2 regions of the Bacterioplanoides sp. SCSIO 12839 genome follow, and region 2 is predicted to be linked to the other one. Evidence: predicted binding sites of a transcription regulator. Region 2 holds the regulator's gene; the other holds the start of a gene.
The links. Region 2 encodes FliA, which starts transcription of late flagellar genes. Its sites were predicted from a motif close to CTAAAGTTNNNNNNNNNNCNGCCGATA; they were not measured.

Region 1 (12,053 bases), 1.7 Mb from region 2:
AGAAAAAATTTAACAATACAGCAGCCATGATGAGTTCTTTTTGTTTTAACGATCTTTTGTTTTCAGATGCTTATTTTTTGGATTCTTGCTGCTTCAGATAACTGGCCTCGGATTCGGTTTTGGCGAAACCATAACGGCAGTTAACCGGGCGATTTTTTTTATCCACCAGAATACCAGCCACCGCATTACCGTTGGTTGGGCGTACTAACAGATAATCATTGGCACAAAATGCTTCTTTGCCCGAATCTTTTTCAGATACCCGCACATCCGCTTCGGTTTGCAGCGATAATAATTTAAATTCGGCAATGGTCGCTTTATCGACTTCACTGGGGTGCTTGATGTAGCCATACATCTCCAGGGTAATCACAGCAACGACCAAACCAATCACAAAACCCAGGCCAACCCATTTCACAATATCAGGTTCCTGGCCCGGTTCCTGATTCGATTCTTTGGCAGTGGCTGTCGATTGATTAGTCATACGTTTGACTCCTGATGGTCGTTATCTTTTCCCCATGCAGGCATTAACTGCTGGGAAATATTTAATTGGTTTAAAATACGGGCGACAACAAAATCAATTAATTGTTCTATCGTTTCCGGTTGATGATAAAAGCCCGGTGATGCCGGCAAAATAACGGCTCCCATGCGCGTCAGGCTTAACATATTTTGCAGGTGAATTTCTGAGTACGGTGTTTCGCGCGGTACCAGAATCAGTTGTCGACGCTCTTTTAACGCCACATCCGCTGCTCGCTCAATCAGATTGTTACTGGCACCCGTAGCGATTGCGGATAAGGTACCGGTGCTGCATGGACACACCACAACCGGACCCGGCTGACCAGAACCAGATGCCCAGGGCGCCATCCAGTCTTCACGACCAAAGGCGCGAACCAGATTGGCATCCACTGCAAAGTGCTTAGCCAGAAATTCGGCCTGAGCTTGTGGCTTGGCCGGGATCGCTAAATTCACTTCTGTGGCGAATACCAGTTGTGCGGCTTTTGAAATAATGACGTCGACCGGTTTACCGGCTTTCACCAACACTTCAATTAAGCGCAACGCATATAACGAGCCGGAAGCACCGGTAATAGCAACACAAATGCGCTCTTGAATGACATCGGTCATCCCCTGCCCTCCGTATCCGCTAAATCGCTGACTAACAAACGTGGTAAACCACCAAAGCTACCATTCGACATCACCACAATCCGATCACCCGGCTTTGCCTGCGACACAATCGAGGTTCGCAGCTCGGCCAGATCATCAAAACACACCGCCGGTACACCACACTGCTCAGCAATATCAGCAACCGACCAGTCGATATTCACCGGCTGAAACCAAAACACCTGATCGGCGTCGACCACCGACTCGGCCAAGTCATTTTTATGCACACCCAGTTTCATGGTGTTGGAACGTGGCTCCAATACCGCAATCACTCGACCAGACGGATTATCAGACTGCAATCGTGCTTTGGCGCCGGCCAGCGTGGTTTTAATGGCGGTAGGATGATGAGCAAAATCGTCAAATACCTGAATGCCGTTAACCTCACCCACCAGCTCCATACGGCGCTTCACTGAAATAAATTCGGCCAATGCTTTGGCCGAAACCTCAGGTGTCACCCCCATATGGCGAGCAGCAATTATGGCAGCAATCGCATTCGAGACATTATGCAAACCACTCAGTGACCAATTAACTGTGACTTCTATGCCGTCGGCCAGTAGAGAAAACTGCGAAGCATCCGCCTTATCAAGACGCCATTGCCAATCACAAGGAGCAGCCTCTGTATCCTGCCCAAACCTTTGTACAGGGGTCCAACAACCCATCTCCAATACCCGCTGAATAGCAGGTTCATTAGTCGGAGCAACAACCAATCCGGAGGTCGGAACGGTGCGAATCACATGATGAAACTGACGTTCAATCGCTGCTAAGTCAGTGAAGATATCAGCATGATCAAATTCGAGATTATTAACAATCAGAGTGCGCGGCTGGTAATGAACAAACTTAGAACGCTTATCAAAAAAGGCCGTATCGTATTCATCAGCTTCGATGACAAAAAACGGCGAGTCGCCGAGTTCAGCAGAACCAGGCAAACGTGCGGAAACGCCAAAATTTTCGGGTACGCCACCAATCAAAAAGCCCGGTGCCATCTGAGCATATTCTAAAATCCAGGCCAGCATACTGGACGTCGTGGTTTTGCCATGGGTACCCGACACGGCAGCCACCCATTTTCCCTGTAACACATACTGACCCAGCCACTGCGGGCCAGACATATAAGCAATGCCACGATCCAGCACATATTCCACCGATGGATTACCGCGCGACATAGCATTGCCAATAATCACCAGATCGACATCACTGGGAATACCTGTCGGATCAAACCCTTCGGTTAATTCAATACCAGCAGCCTGCAGCTGGTCACTCATGGGAGGGTAAACGCCGGCATCCGAGCCGGAAACCCGATGGCCTTGCGCTTTAGCCAGCTGAGCCAAAGACCCCATAAAGGTGCCGCAAATGCCAAGAATATGAAGACGCATGACTAGTACACTTGTCGTAGAGAAAGGCCATAGTGTACTGACATCTTTGTCTGTCCCCAAGCTTGGAAATATGACTTTTGACAGGTGAATCGCGCTTTTCTTACGGTTTTCAAATGTTCATTAGCAGAGATCGACTGAAATTCCAGCAATTTTCCGGTAGACTGCGCCGCATTTGAAATCGCCTGAGAGAGAGGATCATCCATCATGCAACGCCTGCGCCCCTTCCTGGATCAGCACTGTGACAATCTGGCCGTCACTGAAATCATCGACGGACTGATGGTTGCGTGCAAAGACATCACCCATCAACTGCACCTGGGTTCTCTGGCAGGCATCTTAGGCAGCGCCGAGCAGGAAAACGTTCAGGGTGAATGTCAGAAGAAGCTGGATGTTATCTCCAACGATCTGATCAAAGATACGCTGGCTAAAATTGCTCACGTGAAAGGCATCGCCAGCGAAGAAGAAGATGAGCCAGTTGCCTGCAACGACAATGGTGAATACCTGGTGTTGTTTGACCCGCTGGACGGTTCCTCCAATATCGACGTGAATGTCACCGTTGGTACTATTTTTTCCATTCTGAAAGCCGCACCGGATGCCGACGCAGCGCAACAACAAGCTTACCTGCAAGCAGGCACAGAGCAAGTTGCCGCCGGTTATGTTCTGTATGGCCCATCGACATTATTAGTTTTAACCGTCGGTAACGGTGTATTTTCATTTACGCTGGACCCTCGCGATGGTGAATTCTTCTTGCAGCGTGAAAACATCCAGGTTCCTGCAGAAACCCAGGAATTTGCCATCAATATGTCGAACCAGCGTTTCTGGCTGCCAGAAATGCAAAGCTATGTTGCTGACTTGCTGCAAGGTGAAGAAGGCCCTCTAGGCAAGCGTTATAACATGCGTTGGATTGCTTCCATGGTAGCGGAAATCCATCGCATCCTGACCCGTGGTGGTATCTTTATGTACCCCTACGACAAACGTGATCCAAAAAAACCGGGCAAGCTGCGTTTGATGTACGAAGGTAATCCAATGAGCATGCTAATTGAGCAAGCCGGTGGTAAAGCCTCAACAGCATTCGAGGATATTATGTCGGTAAAACCGGAAGGTATTCACCAGCGCGTTTCCGTTGTGATGGGCTCGGCTAAAGAAGTCGAAACAGTGATCAAGTATCACGGTTAATACAAGAACAGCTAATAAAACTTCTGTGAATAAAAACGCAGATAATAAAAATGCCCGCTTCAAGTCACTTTGAAACGGGCATTTTTTATTTTATCCCCTATGACTCAAGGATAGCTAGTTCCGCTGATTCGCGCCGGTAATAGCTTCAAACTGCTGTTTAATAAAATCACCCGTGGAATTCAGTTTCTGAATAATGGCGTCATTAAATAAAAACTGACTTTTTAAGCGTGCTTCCTGAGCGGCCAGGCGCGTATCCAGGCGCTCCCGATCTTCGGTAATAGTCAGTTTCTCTTTATCCAATGCATCTTGCCGGGTTTTGATGGTTCCGCTGGAACCATCCAGGATGCTGCCGAGAATATCATTCAGCTGATCACCAAAACCGGTGATATACGTCACATTACCCCGATTACCTATGATGCCACCCGTAACTTTTAAACGAATGCCGCTGGATGGGTCTATTTCACCTTCTTTGGCTTTTCCGGCTTCGCCATCAGCTCGACCCGCAATAAAACCAAATGCCGCTGCAGCACCCGCAGGTACATCCACCATGGTAACCGATGATTCTGCGCCCGTTGATGCCGAAATAATCCCCAGCTTCTGAAAGGCAAAAGACTCTGGATCATTATTAAATTCGACTTTTACGCTTATTTTTTCAGCTTTTAGAGTCGCATTGTCGTTAATGGCTTTTTGCAAAGCAGCTGCAAGGGTTTCACCTGAATTATAAGCACCATCTACCAAGGTAATTTCTGCTTCGGTACCATCGACATTAATTGTGAACGTATTATTTGAGCTATTAATGGTGATACCACTGCTCAAATCGGCAGTTGGGTTAGCAATATAAAACCCATTGGTGGCTTCTTTATTGCCATTTTCAGCGGTTAAAAACTGGCCATTACCTTTTGCATCAACCCCGTTAATTTTTCCCGCAACGTCCGTACCGGTGGCACCACGCGGCGTAAAACTGTCTGCATCCAATAAACCAAAAATGGTAACCGCAGGTGTATCCAGATCCGAAAAAGACACGCTGGTAGCATTACCACCAATATTAATAGCAAAAGAACCGAGGTTGGTTTCCGGGTCAAACTCGTAAGACACCTCAGGAATCACATCATAGCCATAGCTACGGGTATCCGATAAGCCAAATGCATCATAGCCGTTGGTTTGCGTCTCAGCGGTTAAACCAAGCGTGGTAGCAGCGGCACCACCGAGATTTTTAATTTCAATCTGCGCAGCAGCACCAAAGGTTGCTGCGGTTTTGGTACCTTCTTTCGACAAGGTTTCAAAGTACAACTGGTCAGAGTCATCCAGCTTAGCTACCACATCACCAGCTTGGAATTGCCCTGAAGACACCAAAGCCCGATCCAGTGCTTGCTGAACCACATTCAGCGTAGAGTTTTTATCATTATTGCCATTTGTTCCGTTGCCATTTACATCAACATTAATATCGATACCGGCAACCGCCAGCGTAAAGGTAGCGTTATTAGCGCCGCTGAAATCAACACCTGAGTTAATCACAGCGCCAGCCGACGTTTGGGCACCACGTCCATCACTGGTCACCTGAATAAAATCCTGATGTGGCGGAGTGGTCGGTGGTGTAGCAACGACAGTGGTTAACTTCAGGCCATTACCATCCTGACTGGCAGTCACAACATTGGCACCAAAAGCGGTGTCTAACGCGGCCTGAACATCGGCAACATTATCGCCGGAGTCCGAGTTCACAATGACTTCTTTTTCCACACCAGAAACATTCAGGGTGAAACCAGCATTCACGCTGGAAAAATCAATATTGGTACTGATATCACGGCTACCAACTGATGTCTCAGCTCCTCTGGTTACTGCTGAAAATTCAGGATCAACATCTAATTGCGTTTTAATGGCCGCTTGAATGGCGGTCGCCATATCGTCGCCATTGAGATACGTGCCTGCTGGCACACTGACTTTGGATGACGTCGTCACACCATCAACAGTGAGATTAAATTCAACCGGATCAGAAAAAGTAATACCGGCATCATCACCATTAATTTGAACGCCCTGGGTCGCATCCAGGCCTAACTGACCATCAGCCACAGAGCTACCAACGGCGGTAATTTCAATTTGTTGAGCATCACCCACAGCCGTGGTGTTAAAAATCAGATTTCCGTTGTTATCAAAGCTGGCTTCAACATCACCGTTTAATGAAGTAGCATCGATCGCCGTCTGAATTGCCTGCAAAGTATCTTTGCGATCACCAATTACACCATCACTATTTAAGTCATTACCGGCTGCATTTTGATTAACGGTGACCGCAACAGGGCCACCTCCAATATCAATGGAAAAGGTGGCGTTATTGGCAGCAAAGTTAATGCCTTCATTTTGTGCTAAGGCACGACTGCCTGGTTGAGTAGAGGCGCCCTCACCTAAAAATGCATCGGAGTTAATGGTCGTTAAAGGAACACCTTGGTACTCACCTTTGCCAAGAATATTAAACCCTAAGGTATTGGCAGAATTTGAATCCACACTGGTAAAAGAAACGCGTGATTTCGAGCCAAATTTATTGGAGGTAATATCAAACGACTGGTTATTCGCATTGTAATCAACCGAAACCGACGAGAAGTTATTACGGATATTTTTTCCGCTATTAATCTGCAGCGCAATTTGTTTGGCTAAGTCATCACCAGTGGCATAACTGCCATGGGTTAATGTTACCGCTTCATTAGTACCATCAACATTAATGGTGAAGCCGTCATTGTTTTCATCGATGATCACCGGCTGGGAAAAGTCCAACGTACTGACACTGCCGCCAAGGAGTTTGGCTTGAGTTGCAAGCTGAGTAATCTCGACTCCGTAACTACCTGGCTGGGTATTAATGGAGTCATTGACATAAGTAATCTGGCTATCGGAAGTATTGCCACTCTTCGACAGAATACTAACAATTGAATCCGGCTCGTTACGGATGGCTTTGTTAAAAACAGAGGCATCAAATCCTAACAAAAAATCGTTGTTGCGATCGGTGTTTACACCTAATTCAGTTAAAGAACGATACTGCGTACCCGCCAAACCAACAATGGGTTGGCTGATTAACGAACGGATTTGTTGTTGAATCGAACGAATGGTGGAATCACCTAATAACAAACCCGCTTGTTCGGTATCAGAATTAAAGGAAGTCAGGTCATCAGAGAATTTTTTAAATTCATTGTAAGCATCAACAAACGCCTGAATATTTTCCTGAATACCTTCAGAGTCCGGCTCAACAGAAACCGTGACTTGTTTTCCGACATCCGCACTTTTTAAGTCCAGTGTGACGCCATCAATGACTTCATCCACCGAATTGGATGAGCGGGTAATAGTCAGGCCGTTAACCTGCAATTGAGCATCTTCGCCACGGGCAGTCTCTTCCAGATTACCACTGCCGTTTTGATTTTCATTAAAGGCCAACGCCGACAAGCCGGATGTCGCCAGATTGCCATCGGCATCAAAAGTCTCAATGCGTAGCGCATTTTCAGCACCAGTATCTTCTGAGCTGATAACCAGGCGATAACCCGTGCCGTCGTTAATAATATTCGCACGCGCGCCAATATTAGCGTTATTAATGGCATCGCGAATACCGCTCAAAGTTTGGTTAGATGAATCAATGGTGATCGGATCACCACCCTTATCAGGGTTCACATCCTGGCTGAGAAAATCACCACCAGCGTTATAACTGATCTCACCAAAGGTGATACGAATCTCACCCGAACCAATAATTTCGTTAAAACTGGAATACGCCGCCGTTACCAATGAATGTGACTTAGCCGTATTTAACACTTCGATATTGTAAGTGCCCGGATCAGCTAATGCCGAACCGGTTGCCGTTAAAATGGACTCATCAGAAGAGGTCGCAATGGTTGAGCCCGCCTCACTGGGAGAAGCCAGTGCGCCAGCCGCGGATTTCAGCTTATCCGCCAGCGACTGAATTTCACCATAAGCGGTAATTTTGGCATCAACAATAGTTTCTTCGCGATCTAAGCGAAGCTCACTGGCTTCTCGTTCTGCACCAATGATTTTGTCTACCAGATCATTGGTCAAAACGCCAGAGCCTAAACCCAACGATTCAATTGCTGCCATATACTTCCTCAATACCTTGCGGTTGAGAGCTGAAAAAAGAAAACCCCGGTATCAACCTTATCGGCCGATCCGGGGTTATTATTAGAGCCTGTGTCAGTTAAGTCATCTGTTAATCACAAGAGCCTTGCTTACACCTGAGCGCTGAATAATAACGATGGTTCTTCGTCATTCAATTTCTGCGCCAGTGTCAGAGCCAGCTCGTCGGGAATCTGACGAATCAACTCAGAAGACTGCTTATCAAACACTTTAATAACGGTTTGGCCACTATCCTCGTCTAACTGAAAGTCCAGCGTACGTTCGGTTGATTGTACATAATCGTTTAACTTTGAGATGGCTTCCTTCACCTTCTCGCGGCTAATAGCTTCGCTTTCAGCGGTGGCAGCCGGAGCAGTGGATTGCGGCAAATCCTTGCCGGATACCGCCGCTCCCTGTTCTGCCTGATATGCACGAGCACCCGAGGATACAGCCGTTACCGGTTTTTGTGCTGCAGAAGAAAGCTGCAGAACCCGATCATTAATATTGGCTTTTAAATCACTCATAAATCACCTCATATCTCTTAATGGGGAACTACGGCCTCACCCAGAGGGCAAAAGGCCGTAGAAGTAAGTTCTTAAGAACTTATCCCAGCAGAGACAGAACCTGCTGACCGGCGGCGTTGGCCTGAGCCAGTACCGAAATACCCGCCTGCTGCAGTACGTTAGTACGCTGCAGTTCCGCTGTTTCAGCCGCGAAGTCCGCATCCTGAATACGGGAGTTTGCAGCATTCAGGTTTTCAGAGGTGATCTGCAGGTTACTTACAGTAGATTCCAGACGGTTCTGAATCGCACCCAAGTCAGCTCGCTGGCTGGCTACCTGGCCAATCGCGTTATCGATGGCAGTAATTGCAGCTGTTGCACCTTCGAAGGTAGAGATATCAATATCACTCAGGAACTGACCATCTTCACCACCACCATAGGTGCCTGTTGCCAGACCCAATGCGTTCAACTCAGAATTACCGTTAGCACCACCTTCTAAGGTGAACTCTTTAGCAGAAGAGAGCTTCACAGTACCGTATGTAGTTTCGTATGTCGCCGCTTCGGAAGAAGTGGCAGCACCGTCGACTGATGCAGCACCAAAGGTTGATTCACCAATGCCGGCAACCGAAGAATCCAGACCAAACAGCGCACCGATAGAAGCGTTAGCACCAGAGCGGTCATCGATCGCGATAGATACGTTACGACCATCAGCAGCAGTCAGGGTCAGAGATACACCGTTGTCCTCTGCAGTAACCCCGGTTTTACCGGCATTCTGATTGATCAGATTCAAGGCATCAGCTCGTGCACGGTCAGTATCAATATTATTCCCTGCATCGTTCTGCAGAGTCACAACACCAATTTCAACACCGTTGATGAAAATGCCAGCCTGATCACCCTGCTCAAATTGAGATAGTGTAGAGGTATCAACGCCGGTGCCACCTACAACTTCCGTTGCGTTAACAGTTGCAGTAACACCCGTCTCGTCAGAAACTTCGTTTACAGCCGCAGCAATCGCGATAGCTGACTGAGACTTTTCAGAAGACAAGATACGAGCACCATCGGATGCTACAGTCGCGGACGCCGTATCAGCATTAACATCGGCACCACCAATGGTCACACCATTAATCAGTACATCGCCATCTTCAAGCCCATTAACACCGGTATAGTCAACAGTCGATGAGTTACCTGAATACAGCTCACCACCCACGTCCGGATCAGACAAGCTAACCGATACATCCTGGCCATCTTCAGAGAAGAACTTCAACTCACCAGAAACATTCTTAGTAACCGAAGTAATTTCGAAGGAATCACCGTTGGCATTTTCAGCCGTTAAAGCACGACCTTCCGCTTCAGTAGCAATAGTGACTTCAGTGGCTGAGTAGTTACGAATCTGCAAGGCAATTTCACCGCTGCTGTCCAATGTTGCAGAAACATCAACGTTAGCGCCTGAGAAGTCAGTACTGTTAATGTCATCAACCAGATCCGATAAATTACCAGTAGCACCAGCAACCGTGACATCAACCCCGGCAATATCCAGCACATCACCAGACTCCAGTGTTGAGCCATCCAGAGTCAGGTTGATCTCTTCATAAGCCTTAACGCCATTGCTGGCAGTATTGATGCTGTTTGCAATATCAGCAACAGTTGAGTTTGCCGCAATCGTGGAAGTCACTGGCGCTGCATCACCAACAGCAATGGTCAGCTGATTTTCACCAGAAGTCGCCAGCACATCAGAGCCATCGGTTGTAATGGTTTGCGTACCTGCATCCAAAATTTCAGCATTGCTGGCACCACCAGCTTCTGTACCAGTAACACTAACGGACTGGCCAGCAGTGGTATTCTTGATTTCCAGGCTGCCCTGCAATGTCAGAGCTGTATTCGTAACAGACACAGCACCTGCGGAATCTGCAGAAGTCAGAGAGGTTGTACCGGCATCCGTTGCGATGGTTTGGCCCGTACCACTTTGAGTGTCATCAATCACCGTAATATTGACTGCTGTTTTAGCGAAGTTCAGTTCCGCTGTAACCGTCACTCCAGCAGTAAAACCTGTAGCGGTGTTAATCGAATCAGCCAATGCTGTTAAACGATCTGCTGTTGCAGTACCACCGGTAAAGGTATCTGAAGAAGCCAGAGCAATGTTTGCACCAGCAAGAGTCAAAGTACCAGCAGTATTCGCTGCAGTTGCGTAGTTAGAAACGCTGAATTCAATGCGTTCCTGCACGTCAATGCCTGTTACACCATCCAGAGTAGCGGCGGCCTGTGCTGTGGTTTGACCCGCTGCAACCTGCACATTACTAACGGTACCATTCACATCCACTGCAAATTCAGTATCCGCCGTTGTAGTTTCAGCCGTTGCAATCAAGCGGTTTGCAAATGAGCCACCATCCAGCGATGCACGATTATCATCAGCACGAGCAACTTTATTGGTCAGAGCTGCTGAGTCAGCACCAATTGACGACGCTGTAGAACTATCCGACTCTTTACTGGAAACGGTAACCGCTTCGGCACGGTCGTAAGTACCCGCGGTTAAACCCGCATTGGCCAGGTCACCACGGCCGGTACCATTACCACCACCAATTTCAATCGATTTCTGATCCCCATCTGCAATCAGGGTATAACCACCCTCGTAAGTGTTGGTGTAAACCGAACCTGAACCACCATTATCCGCACCACCTGAAAGGCCAGTTGCTGATGCGAAAGTATTTTGATCAAGACCAGTCAAATCGGTCGTGTCAAAAGTCAGAGTAATATTACGACCATCTTCAGCAACCAGGTTCACACCTGTCGCTCCAGACTCAGTATCAATCGCCTTCACACCAGTCTGATCTGCAACCGCATTGATCGCCTGAGAAATGGCTGCACGAGTTTGTGCCGCATCAGTAGTGGTAGAGAAAGAAATATCTACGCCGTTCAACGTAAACTTACCAGAGCCAGCTAAGCCAGTTTGCTCACTACCGGCAGCAACATTTTCGTTTACCTGAGCCGTCACACCGGTTTGATCAGCAAAACGGTTAATTGCAGCCGCCTTGGAGATTGCTGAAGCTGAATTATTAGCAACAGAAGCCGTGTCGTCTTCTGCGCGAGAAGCTGAAATTGCAACACCATTAATGGTTAAGTCGCCATTTTCCAACGCACTGTCAGTACCGATAGCACTCAAACCAGACTGAGATGAAGAACCCAGTTTATCAGCCGTTAACTCTGCAATAGAGATATCTACCGTCTGACCGGCATTAGCACCAATCTGGAAGGTTGCAGCAAAAGAGCCGTCTAACAGATTACGGCCGTTGAAATCAGTTTCTTCAGAAGTACGGGTAATCTCAGCAACCAGCTGATCAACCTCTGCCTGCAATGCATCACGGTCAACATCGGAGTTGGTTGCGTTAGCAGACTGAACCGCCAGCTCACGAATACGCTGTAAGCTGTCGTTAATAGAACCCAGTGCACCTTCAGCGGTTTGCGCCAGTGCAATACCGTCACCCGCGTTTCGGGTCGCAACATTCAGACCTTTGATCTGGGAGGTAAAACGAGTCGAAATAGCCAGACCCGCCGCGTCGTCTTTTGCGCTGTTAATACGCAGACCGGATGACAAACGCTGCAGTGCTTGTTGGTTAGCAGACTGCGATTTGTCCAGGTTACGCTGGGCATTAATCGAGGCAATGTTGGTATTAATAATTTGAGGCATAGCTTCGTCTCCTTTGCCACCCGAGGTGGCTATTGCCCACGATGCGGGGCTCAACTTAGTTCGTTACACCCTTTATAA
Region 2 (12,053 bases):
CATGCAGGCGCCGATACTGGTGGCGAAGGGCAGTGATCAGGTTGCTCTGAAAATCCGTGAAATTGCCAAAGAGCATAACGTTGCCCAAATGCAGGCACCGCCGCTGGCGCGGGCGTTATTTACCCACGCCAAGGTGGGGGAGGAAATTCCCGAAGGTTTATACGTTGCCGTGGCACAGGTACTGGCTTACGTCTTCCAGATGGATCAGTTTGTTAAAGGCAGTGGTCCGAAACCAGAGCGCAAGCCGGATATGCCGATTCCGAGAGACCTGCGTGTGGACCCGGATGGCAGTTCTCCCAATTAAATTTTCGGATTGTTCGATTTAGGAAAGCTTCTTGCACTAACTGTAAAACTGATGATTTTTTGACACATTTTTACAGAATGTTTTACACAGACAGAGAGTGCACATGGCGGTAGCTTCCAAACAACAGGTAACAGGCCAACTCAAACAGGCCGCCAGCTTGTTGGCACAAGGTAATTTAGGCATTCCGATTATGGTGTTGGTGCTGCTGGGTATGATGACCCTGCCACTGCCACCTTTTATGCTGGATATGTTTTTCACCTTTAACATCACCTTATCCATTGTGGTGTTACTGGTGAGTGTTTACGCTCAGCGTCCCCTCGATTTTGCGGTTTTCCCCACCATTCTTCTGGTTGCAACCTTGTTACGTCTGGCACTAAACGTGGCCTCAACACGGGTGGTGTTGTTGTACGGCCACGAAGGTGGCGATGCGGCTGGTAAAGTGATCGAAGCCTTTGGTGAAGTTCTGATTGGTGGTAACTACGCCGTGGGTCTGGTGGTGTTTACCATTCTGGTGATCATCAACTTTGTGGTGGTGACCAAAGGCGCTGGCCGTGTTTCGGAAGTAAGTGCGCGTTTCACATTGGATGCCATGCCCGGTAAACAAATGGCGATTGATGCGGACTTAAACGCGGGTTTAATCGAAGCGGATGAAGCCAAAAAACGCCGTGGTGATATCGCTGCCGAAGCTGACTTTTATGGTTCGATGGACGGTGCCAGTAAGTTTGTTAAAGGTGATGCCGTCGCCGGTATTTTGATTCTGATTATCAACGTGGTGGGTGGTCTGGCGATTGGTATGAGCCAACATTCTCTGGGCTTTGGTGATGCGATTTCTGCATACAGTTTATTAGCCATTGGTGATGGTCTGGTGGCGCAGATTCCATCGCTGTTACTGTCAACCGCCACCGCCATTATGGTCACCCGTAACAGCAGTGATGAAGGCATGGGGGATCAGGTGGTGGGCCAGATGTTTGGCTCTTCACGCACCCTGGGCGTGACATCTGGTTTGCTGTTTCTGATGGGCATTGTACCGGGTATGCCACATCTGGTATTTCTCAGTGCCGCTGCGGCATGTGGTATAGCCGCGTATTTTTCCCACTGGAAAACCGAAGGTGGCAAGCTGGGTGATGCCATTGCTCAGCGTTTGGGCGGACAGCCTAAAGTCGCCGCCGCTACCGAAGGGGCTGAACCCGGTAATGCGCTGGCCGCGCCTCAACAGCAGGCTGAAGCCGCCATTAAACAAATGGAAGTGAAAGAGCTGGGCTGGGATGACGTCGAGCCGGTGGACCGTGTGGGGCTGGAAGTGGGCTATCGCCTGATCCCATTGGTGGATAAAAACCAAGGTGGCCAGCTGCTGAATCGCATTAAAGGCGTGCGGCGTAAACTCTCTCAGGATCTGGGCTTCCTGATGCCGTCTGTGCATATCCGCGACAACCTCGATCTGATGCCCAATCAATACCGCGTGACCTTGATGGGCGTGACATTGGCGGAAGCTGAAATTTATCCGGAGCGGGAACTGGCGATTAATCCGGGTCAGGTGTTTGGCAAGATCGATGGTCTGGCGACTCAGGACCCGGCGTTTGGTCTGGAAGCCTTCTGGATTGATGCGGAACAAAAAGACCGGGCGCAAACACTGGGCTACACCGTGGTTGATGCCAGTACGGTGGTGGCGACTCATATCAACCAGAAATTACAAAAACACGCGCATGAATTAATTGGCCATGAAGACGTTCAGAAGCTGGTGGATATGCTGGCGAAAACCTCTCCGAAACTGGCCGAAGAACTAGTGCCAAATACTGTTAGCATCAGCCAGTTACTCAATGTCTTACAGACGTTGCTGAAGGATGGTGTACCGGTACGTGATCTGCGCTCTATCGCCGAGTCTTTGGCGAATATGGGCGGTCAGAGTCAAGATACCGCCGCCATGGTCAGTGCTGCCCGCCTGTCATTAGCCCGCATGATCGTCCAGAGTGTCTTTGGCAGCGAGGATGAGCTGCCGGTAATCACCTTAGAACCTCAACTGGAACAGTTGTTGCTTAAGACACTACAGCAGAGTGCTCAGCAAGGTGCACAGTATGGCCTGATCCTAGAGCCAGGCATGGCAGAAACGTTACAGCGTTCTCTGGCTGATGCGGCACAGGAGCAAGAGATGGCAGGTCGTCCGGCGGTGTTATTGGTGACATCACAATTACGGGCGGCAATGGCGGAATTTATCCGTAATGGCATCGAGGCATTAACCGTGTTGGCGTATCAGGAAATACCGGATAACAAGAGTATTACCATCGTTGCTAACGTGGGCGCTCAGAACAATTAATTTTTTACCGACAGCCATCAGCCGGTTGCTGATATCAACATAATTAACGGGGTTGGATAATGAAAGTGAAACGCTTTGTTGCTGCCAATATGCAGCTTGCCCTACGCAAGGTTTCTCAGGAATTGGGAGCCGATGCGGTGATTATGTCGAGCAAAAAAGTGGCTGAAGGGTTTGAAGTCGTGGCGGCGCTGGATTATCAATCAGGGGCATCGGAAGAAAACCCGGATGTCGCCCGTCAGCTGGAATTACAGCGCGAGCTGGAAGCGGTAAAAGCCAGTCGTGAAGTGACGTCAGATGGACATGCTTCTGATGAGCAATCTTTGGACAAACAGCAACGACTTCAGTACGCCCGTTCTTCGGATGTCAGCTCAGCAGAAGGGCTGAAAGATGTGTTGCAGGGGCTGAAGCAGAAAAGCTACAGCAATACCTCTCAGCGCCCGGCTCAGGCATCGGCTTCCTCTTCATCACCGGCTTCAACACAAGACTCGGTTAAGCCAGCTGCTGATCTGAGTGCAGTGCAGTCATTGGGGGAGCGGGTTAAAGCCTCCGAAGCACGTTATGGCAATGCCATGAGCGCCATGAGTGATGAGTTACGTGAACTAAAAAACTGGATGGTCAGCCATCAGGGCAGCGCCTGGGATACTGGCCGTCCTCTGACCTGGCAGCAGTCTCAGTTATGGCAGCGTTGTCAGGATGTGGGTCTGGAGCCGGCCTGGGCTGATCGCATTGCCAGCCAGATTGATGATGGTCAAGCGATGGAACAAGCCTGGCAACAGGCATTGAAATTAATCGCAGCCGATTTACCTGTTGCGCCACCTCAACTGCTGGAAGAAGGCGGACGTTACGCTTTGGTAGGGCCAACCGGGGCGGGCAAAACCACCACCATTGGTAAACTGGCGGCGCAGTTTGTGATTCATCACGGCGCTGATTCGGTCGCACTGATCACGCTGGACAATTATCGTGTCGCAGCCCACGACCAGATCAGCACCTTCTCACGTTTGTTAGGCGTGACACTGCACAAAGTTCACAACGAAAAAGAACTCAAAAATGCGCTGCTGAAAACCCAGGATAAAAAGCTGGTGTTGGTGGATAGTGCGGGATTAGCCAGTCAGGACGCACATTTTCAGACACAATTGTCTATGCTTAAACGAGCGGGCTCTGGCCTGAAGAAATTGTTGGTACTGCCACTGACCAGTCAGGGGCGTTGCCTGCAGGAAAATTATGAACATTTTAAAGCAGCTGGCCTGGTTGGCTGCGTATTTACCAAACTGGATGAGTGTTTCAGCCTGGGCCCTGCGATGAGTGTAGCGGCCTTGACCCAGCTGCCCGTCACCATTGTTACCGATGGGCCGCATATTCCGGATGATGTGCATTACCCGGAAGCGGATAAGCTGGTAAAACTGGCCGAACAAATGGCCCGTATGGCGCGTACCCGCTGGCAAGCGGCGGAAGCCATGCATCTGGCGACTCAATCCCGTTTTCAACAAGGAGCATAATCGGATATGTCGAGGCATCCCGTACAAGTGATCGCTGTCACCGGTGGTAAAGGCGGCGTGGGCAAAAGTAATGTATCGGTGAACCTGGCTATTTCGCTGGCTGAGATGGGCCGTCGTGTGGTGGTACTGGATGCCGATCTGGGCCTGGCCAATATTGATATTCTGTTAGGCATCAGCTCAACCAAAACCATTGAAAACGTGTTGCAGGGTGAGTGCGAGTTACGTGATGTGATGGTGAGAGGGCCGGGTGGAATCCGTATTGTTCCGGCGTCTTCTGGTACGCAAAAACTGTCGCAATTAAATGCGATGGAACATGCGGGCCTGATTCAGGCATTCAGCGATATCGGTGATGATATTGACGTATTGATTGTTGATACCGCCGCGGGCATCTCGGATACAGTGATGAGTTTTGTTCGCGCTGCGCAGGAAGTGCTGATGGTGGTAACGGATGAACCCACTTCCATCACCGATGCCTACGCACAAATCAAATTACTGAACCGGGATTACGGTGTGTTCCGGTTCCGTATCATTGCCAACATGGTGAAGTCTCCCCAGGAAGGTAATGCGTTATTCGGTAAGCTGACGAAAGTGACGGATCGTTTTCTCGATGTTGCCATGCAGTACGTTGGCGCGATTCCTCAGGATGATGCCATCAAACGTGCGGTACAGCGCCAGAAAGCCGTGGTGGATGCTTACCCTCGGGCAAAAGCGTCGACGGCATTTAAAGCGTTGGCGAAAAAAGTGGATTCCTGGCCATTGCCAGCGACACCGCGTGGTCATCTGGAATTTTTTGTTGATCGGCTGGTGCAGGAAACAGAGGCTTGATTTGTGTCTGCTGGAAGTTGTCTGGTGTATAGCGAAGTTCAGAATAATAATGTCGACGAATTGATTCGTCAGCATGCACCGCTGGTAAAACGTATTGCCCATCATATGCTGGGGCGTTTACCAGACAGTGTGCAGGTGGATGATCTGATTCAGTCGGGCATGATTGGTTTGCTCGAAGCGGCGCGTAAATACGATGGCGGCAAAGGTGCCAGCTTTGAAACTTATGCCGGTATTCGTATTCGTGGTGCCATGCTGGACGAAATTCGTCGTGGCGATTGGGCACCCCGTTCGGTGCACCGTAACAGCCGCCGTATTTCCGATGCGATTAAACAAATTGAAAGTGTCAAAGGACGAGATGCTGAAGATGCAGAGGTGGCGGAGCATCTGGGCATTTCTCAGGAAGAGTATCACTCGATATTGCAGGACAGCGCTGGCTGTCGTCTGTTCAGCTATGAAGAAGTGCTGGAAAAAACCGAATCCGGTGCCGATGTGTTTGTGGGTGAAAACCCCAATCCTCTGGAAGGCATTGAGCGCGGTGCGTTTCAGCAACACCTGGCCGAAGCCATTAAGCTGTTACCAGAGCGTGAGCAGTTGGTATTGGCACTCTACTACGATGAAGAACTCAACCTGAAAGAGATTGGCGCAGTGCTGGGCGTTAGTGAAAGCCGGGTTAGTCAGCTACACAGTCAGGCTGCGGCACGATTACGTTCCCGTTTGACTGACTGGATTCACTAGCCTTAACAGCACCTGGCCGCTCTTGTCCTGTCGTAACCTGCTTCATGCACTGTTTTATCATGTTTATCTAACTTGCTGATAATCAAGGAAACTTGTCCTGTTTCCCATTTCTGATCAGTAATCGTAAAAGAATCCTCCTTATCCCTGATTCCTTTCTGGATAAAGCACCGACAAGGTCTACACTAAATCTTAGTAACGACTTGGAATGTGCAAAGTCGATTAGTGGAGGTCGTTTTGGACAAAAATATGAAGATTCTTATCGTTGATGATTTTTCTACGATGAGACGAATTGTCAAAAATTTACTGCGTGATCTGGGCTTCACCAATACCGCAGAAGCCGATGACGGTACAACCGCGCTGCCAATGCTGGAAAACGGAGACTTCGATTTTCTGGTTACCGATTGGAATATGCCGGGCATGACGGGCCTCGATCTGTTGAAAAAGGTTCGGGCGGATGATCGCCTGAAATCTTTGCCGGTATTGATGGTGACTGCAGAAGCGAAGCGTGATCAGATCGTGGCTGCAGCACAGGCGGGTGTTAACGGATACGTAGTGAAACCATTTACTGCCGCTGTCCTAAAGGAAAAAATCGATAAGATTTTTGAACGCGTCGAAGGCTAACCGGAAGGCAAACTCATGGCTGATAACACAGCTGATAGCAAAGAACCGGGAGACAGCCACGAAGTTGGCTCCGAGATTCGTTCGCTGGCAGAAAATATGTTGAAGCAGCTCGAAGGTGGCAACCTTGGCAAAGCCGTTGCCATGGTAAACGATCTGAATGAATTACGTGATCGCACCTTATACAACGAGATTGGTCTGCTGACGCGAGCGCTGCACGAATCCATTAAAAATCTGAAGATTGACTCCATTGGTGCTGGTTCTGAAATAGAACACGCAACGGATAAGCTCGCTTATGTGGTTGAAATGACCGATAAGTCGGCCAACCGCACCATGGATCTTGTGGATGCCAGTTTGCCTTTGGCAGCTGATATTCACAATCGTGCTGCCGATTTGTCGGTTCAGTGGCAGCGCTTTTTAAATAAAGAATTAAAACCTGAAGAATTTCGTTCATTGACCAAATCAATCAATGTTTTTCTGCAAGACAGTGCCCAGCAGTCACAAACGCTGCAAGGCCAGTTATCCGACATTATGTTGGCGCAGGATTTTCAGGATTTAACCGGCCAGGTCATTCATAAAGTGGCTGAACTGGTGCGTGAAGTGGAAACCCGGTTAGTGAACCTGGTAGCGATGGCAGGGCATATTGACTCCATCACGGGAATCACTCATTCGGATTTAGAGTCTGTCACTGAAGAGGCGGTCGCTGAAGAAGCAGATATTGTTGCTGAAGGCCCGCAGATTAACAAAGACAGTGATGATGTAGTGAGCAGCCAGGATGACGTTGATGATTTGTTATCCAGTCTTGGCTTTTAAAGGAGCTAACGGATGAGTTTCGATGCAGATGAAGAAATCCTCCAGGATTTTTTGATTGAAGCCGGAGAAATTCTTGAATTACTCTCCGAGCAGCTCGTCGATCTTGAACAACGACCCGATGATAATGATCTGTTAAACGCTATTTTCCGTGGGTTTCACACGGTCAAAGGTGGCGCAGGTTTCTTGCAGTTAAATGCGCTGGTTGATTGTTGTCATGCCGCTGAAAACGTGTTCGATACCTTGCGTAATGGTAATCGTAGCGTTAATCCGGATTTGATGGATGTGGTGTTGCAAGCGCTGGACTCAGTCAACGAAATGTTCGAGAGCGTGCGTTCCGGTGCTGAGCCAGAAGCGGCAGATCCCGCGTTAATTGAGCGCTTACATCAGCTGGCATTGCCAGAAGGTGAAGGTGACTCGTCACCGGCTGCTGAAGAGGTTGCGCCAGAACCGGAAGCCGTTGAGCCGGTTGTTGCCGAAGAAACGCCAGTTACAGAAGCGTCAACATCAATACCAATACCAACGCCATCAGAAAGCGACTCGGGCGACATCACCGACGATGAATTTGAGCAGTTATTGGATGCCTTAGATGGTGCTCCGGCAGAGGCAGCCTCTGGCACTGCTCCGGCTGCAGATGATGGTGCTGAGCTGTTTATTGATGTTGACGGTGCTGCTGGTGCTGACGACGGTGATGACGAAATTACGGAAGATGAATTTGAAGCTTTGCTGGATCAGATCCATGGCAAAGGTAAACACATCAGCGCTGATGATGCCAAACAAGCGGCAGCTGAGCCTGAAGTCGCGGCTGAGCCGGCGACGCCGTCATCGGGTGATGACCTGATTACCGATTCCGAATTTGAAGAGCTGTTGGATCGTTTACATGGAAAAGGGAAACACTCAGCAGCGGCGGATGAGTCTTCCGCTAAAGAAAAAGCGCCAGAGTCCGTTGCTGAAGTAACCCAATCAGCGCCTAAGCCAGCACCAAAAGCGGAGCCCAAGCCACAGCCTAAGCCGGAACCCAAAGCGGCTGCGGCAAAACCAGCGGCTGCAAAACCTGCTGCGAAGCGCCCGGCTGATAAAGACAGTGCTCCACAAGCTGAAGCCACGGTACGGGTTGATACCAAGCGCCTGGATGACATCATGAACATGGTGGGCGAGCTGGTGTTGGTGCGAAACCGCCTGGTTCGTTTAGGGCTGAAGAGCAACGACGAATCGATGTCGAAAGCCGTGGCTAACCTGGATGTGGTGACGGGCGACCTACAGGCATCGGTGATGAAAACCCGGATGCAACCAATCAAAAAAGTGTTTGGTCGTTTCCCTCGGGTTGTACGTGACCTGGCTCGTCAGCTGAAGAAAGAAATTAACCTTGAACTGCGCGGCGAAGAAACCGATCTGGATAAAAATCTGGTTGAAGCCTTAGCCGACCCCTTGGTTCACCTGGTGCGTAACGCGGTTGACCACGGTGTGGAAATGCCAGACGTGCGTGAGCAGGCCGGTAAGGCACGTGTGGGTACCGTCGTGTTGTCAGCTGAACAGGAAGGGGACCATATTCTGCTGATCATCGAAGATGATGGTGGTGGTATGGATGCTGACGTGTTGCGCCGTAAAGCGGTTGAAAAAGGTGTGATGGATCAGGATGCGGCTGATCGCCTGACTGAAAATGAGTGTTACAACCTGATTTTTGCGCCAGGCTTCTCCACTAAAGAGCAGATCTCGGATGTGTCGGGTCGTGGTGTTGGCATGGATGTGGTGAAAACCAAAATTACCCAGCTGAACGGTACCATCAACATCGATTCGGAAATGGGTAAAGGCACCAGTATCCGTATCAAAGTGCCGCTGACTCTGGCGATCATGCCAACGCTGATGGTGATGCTGAAAGATCAGGCATTTGCTTTCCCGCTGGTGAGTGTGAACGAAATTTTTCACCTGGATCTGACGCAGACCAATATTGTGGATGGTCAGGAAGTGGTTGTTGTGCGTGAAAAGCCGGTACCACTTTTCCACCTCAAACGTTGGTTAGTGAAAGGTGAAGCCCATGCCAAAGCCGATGAAACGGCGCATGTTGTGGTGGTGTCGGTCGGTACCAAACGGGTTGGCTTCGTGGTGGATCAGCTTATTGGCCAGGAAGAAGTGGTTATCAAACCGCTGGGCAAAATGTTGCATGGCACTGCCGGCATGGCCGGGGCCACGATTACGGGTGACGGCCGCATTGCTTTGATTCTGGATATTCCAAGTATGCTGAATCACTACTCATCACGCTAGCGTGTGATGAGTAGCCTGAATAAGGTTTTTCCTGTGTCACAGGGTGCCGCATTAATAATCTATCTCGTCAACTGAGCGAGGTGTTATCGAGGAAATTTGAGTGACGATTCGTGTTCTGGTGGTGGATGATTCCGGCTTTTTCCGACGTCGGGTTTCTGAAATTATTAATGCCGATGGCCGTATGGAGGTTGTTGGTGATGCGGCTAATGGCCGTGAAGCGGTTGAATTAAACGAGTCGCTTAAGCCGGATGTGATCACGATGGATTACGAAATGCCGGTGATGGATGGCATCACTGCCGTACGTACCATCATGCAGCAGCGCCCGGTTCCTATTCTGATGTTTTCTTCGCTGACCTTTGAAGGTGCCCGGGTGACATTGGACGCACTGGATGCTGGTGCACTCGATTTTTTATCCAAAAATTTTGACGCCATTGCCAAAGGTACGGCGGAAGTTCGTAAAGCTCTGACCAATAAAATTGCTGGCGTGGCTAAAAATCAGACCCGGGTGATGCCGTCGGCTGCTGCTCCAGTGGCTCCCAAGCCTGTGGGGAAAAAAGAGCTGGTGATGATTGGTACCTCTACCGGTGGTCCGGCAGCCCTGCAGACTTTGTTCAAGGCCATCCCGGCTGGCTTTAAAACCCCCATTGTGATTGTTCAGCACATGCCAGGTTCATTTACCAAAGCCTTTGCTGAACGTTTAAATGCCATGAGCCCGTTAACGGTGAAAGAAGCGGAAGAAGGTGACCTGTTGAAACCGGGTCATGTCTATGTGGCTCCGGGTGGTATGCAGCTGATGGTGGACAAACGGAATGGCGGTTCTATTCATATTCATGAGAGTGATCAGCGGGTGAATTACCGTCCCAGTGTTGATATTGCCTTTGCATCCGCTGCCAAACATTTTGGCCGCAGTACTCTGGGGGTGGTGTTAACTGGCATGGGGTCTGATGGTAAGGAAGGCGCGCGATTGCTGAAGCAGGCTGGCTCAACAATCTGGGCTCAGGATGAAGAGAGCAGTGTGATTTTTGGTATGCCGCTGGCTGTTATTAAAGAAGGTCTGAGCGACGATATTCTGCCATTGTCTGATGTTGGGCCGCGGCTCAGTAAAGATATAGGCTGACGGAGCGAAACATGGATCGTTGGAGTTTAGTGATCGTTTTTTTTGCCCTGGCTGTGGTTGTGACAGGGCATACCCTTGAAGGAGGAGCGTTAAGCTTACTCTGGAATCCAGCGGCGGCTCTGATTGTGTTTGCCGGTTCATTTTTTGCCGCACTGGCGCAAATTCCAAAAGCCTATCTGAAGCCACTCATGGGGATGTTGAGCTGGCTGTTTGCGCCACCCGTTTATTCGTTTGATGGTCTGATTAATAAACTCGTGACTTGCGGTAATGCGTTGCGTCGTGACGGTATTCTGGCGTTAGAACGTCTGGCTAACAGTGAAAATGATCCGACCTTTAAAAAAGCGCTGACCTTGCTGGTGGATGGTTACGATGATGAGACCATGAAAGCAACCATGGAGCTTGAACTGAAATCGCTGGAAGAGCGTGATCTGGATATTGTTTCGGTGCTGGATAATCTGGCCGGGTATTTACCCACGCTTGGCATTGTTGGTGCGGTGTTGGGTCTGATGCAGGTGTTATCTAATATTCAACAGCCAGAGGCGTTAGCACAGGGGATTGCCACTGCTTTTGTTGCCACCTTTTATGGTGTTGCCGCCGCGAACCTGGTGGTGATTCCGATTGCCAACACGCTGCGGCAACATATTGCCATCCGCCGACGTTATTACGATGCCATGTTACTGGGACTGTTGTCGGTGAAGGAGGGGGTTAACCCGATTGCACTGCGTTTCCGGTTACAGGGTGTGGTGCTTTGAGATGGCAACCAACAACGATCGCAGCAAGACTGTAGGACCTGATCCGCACCGCTGGTTGGTATCGTATGCCGATTACATGACGCTGCTGTGCGCCTTTTTTATCATGTTGTATGCCTTACAACTGGTTGATGAAGAAGAAGGTGCCGCCATTCGCAGTGAAATCGAAGCCGTTTTTTCCAATCAACTCCCTATCACGGATTTACCCGTGCCACAGCTGTCGACACCGCTGGCCAAAGGCAATGGTTTATTACCACTGTTGGCCGATATTCGTCAGGTGACTCAAATAATTCCGGAATCGGACGATATAGAAGTACATGGTGAAGAAGACTGGATCAGTGTCTCCTTGAATGCCGACTTATTGTTTGCAAGCGGTCAGACCCGTCTGCGCGAGCAGGCCTTGCCGTTGATTGAAACCATTGCTGAGCACCTGCGCGGCTGGCCGTTTCCAATTAATGTTCAGGGCCACAGTGATGACACCCCTTCTGTGGGGGTTAGCAACTGGGAAATTTCGGTATTAAGAGCCGCATCGGTGGTGCAGAACCTGGCGTTATATGGCGTTGCGCCACAACGAATGGCGGCGATGGGCATGTCGCATTATCACCCGGTTGATGAAGGCGACTCTGACGAGGCTAAAGCGAAAAACCGGCGGGTAGTGATCTTTATGACACAAGGGTCGTTTGATAAGCCCTGGTCGCGGCCATCCGAGCTTTAGCAGCCTGTTGGAAAAACGACTGACGGCTGCCTGATGCGGATCTTTGGTAATTGACACAGTTTTTGCTTTCTCCACCTATGGTTCTGTTTCGCGTCAAGATACAGAACCACC

Region 1: a site for FliA is predicted at 7,837-7,863, ahead of fliD (flagellar filament capping protein FliD). Genes of this name have one in related genera too.

Annotation. Positions count from the first base shown of each region.
Region 1 covers NZ_CP073745.1:2,888,553-2,900,605, forward strand. The annotation lists gene KFF03_RS13215 (thrombospondin type 3 repeat-containing protein) at 1-28, opposite strand, end outside; gene KFF03_RS13220 (hypothetical protein) at 71-478, opposite strand; gene KFF03_RS13225 (flavin prenyltransferase UbiX) at 475-1,116, opposite strand; gene mpl (UDP-N-acetylmuramate:L-alanyl-gamma-D-glutamyl-meso-diaminopimelate ligase) at 1,113-2,522, opposite strand; gene KFF03_RS13235 (class 1 fructose-bisphosphatase) at 2,727-3,695, shown strand; gene fliD (flagellar filament capping protein FliD) at 3,810-7,778, opposite strand; gene KFF03_RS13245 (flagellar protein FlaG) at 7,907-8,317, opposite strand; gene KFF03_RS13250 (flagellin) at 8,397-11,975, opposite strand.
Region 2 covers NZ_CP073745.1:697,529-709,581, forward strand. The annotation lists gene flhB (flagellar biosynthesis protein FlhB) at 1-304, shown strand, start outside; gene flhA (flagellar biosynthesis protein FlhA) at 408-2,615, shown strand; gene flhF (flagellar biosynthesis protein FlhF) at 2,675-4,111, shown strand; gene KFF03_RS03335 (MinD/ParA family protein) at 4,118-4,936, shown strand; gene KFF03_RS03340 (RNA polymerase sigma factor FliA) at 4,940-5,671, shown strand; gene cheY (chemotaxis response regulator CheY) at 5,906-6,292, shown strand; gene KFF03_RS03350 (protein phosphatase CheZ) at 6,308-7,102, shown strand; gene KFF03_RS03355 (chemotaxis protein CheA) at 7,115-9,361, shown strand; gene KFF03_RS03360 (chemotaxis response regulator protein-glutamate methylesterase) at 9,462-10,478, shown strand; gene KFF03_RS03365 (flagellar motor protein) at 10,490-11,230, shown strand; gene KFF03_RS03370 (flagellar motor protein MotB) at 11,232-11,942, shown strand.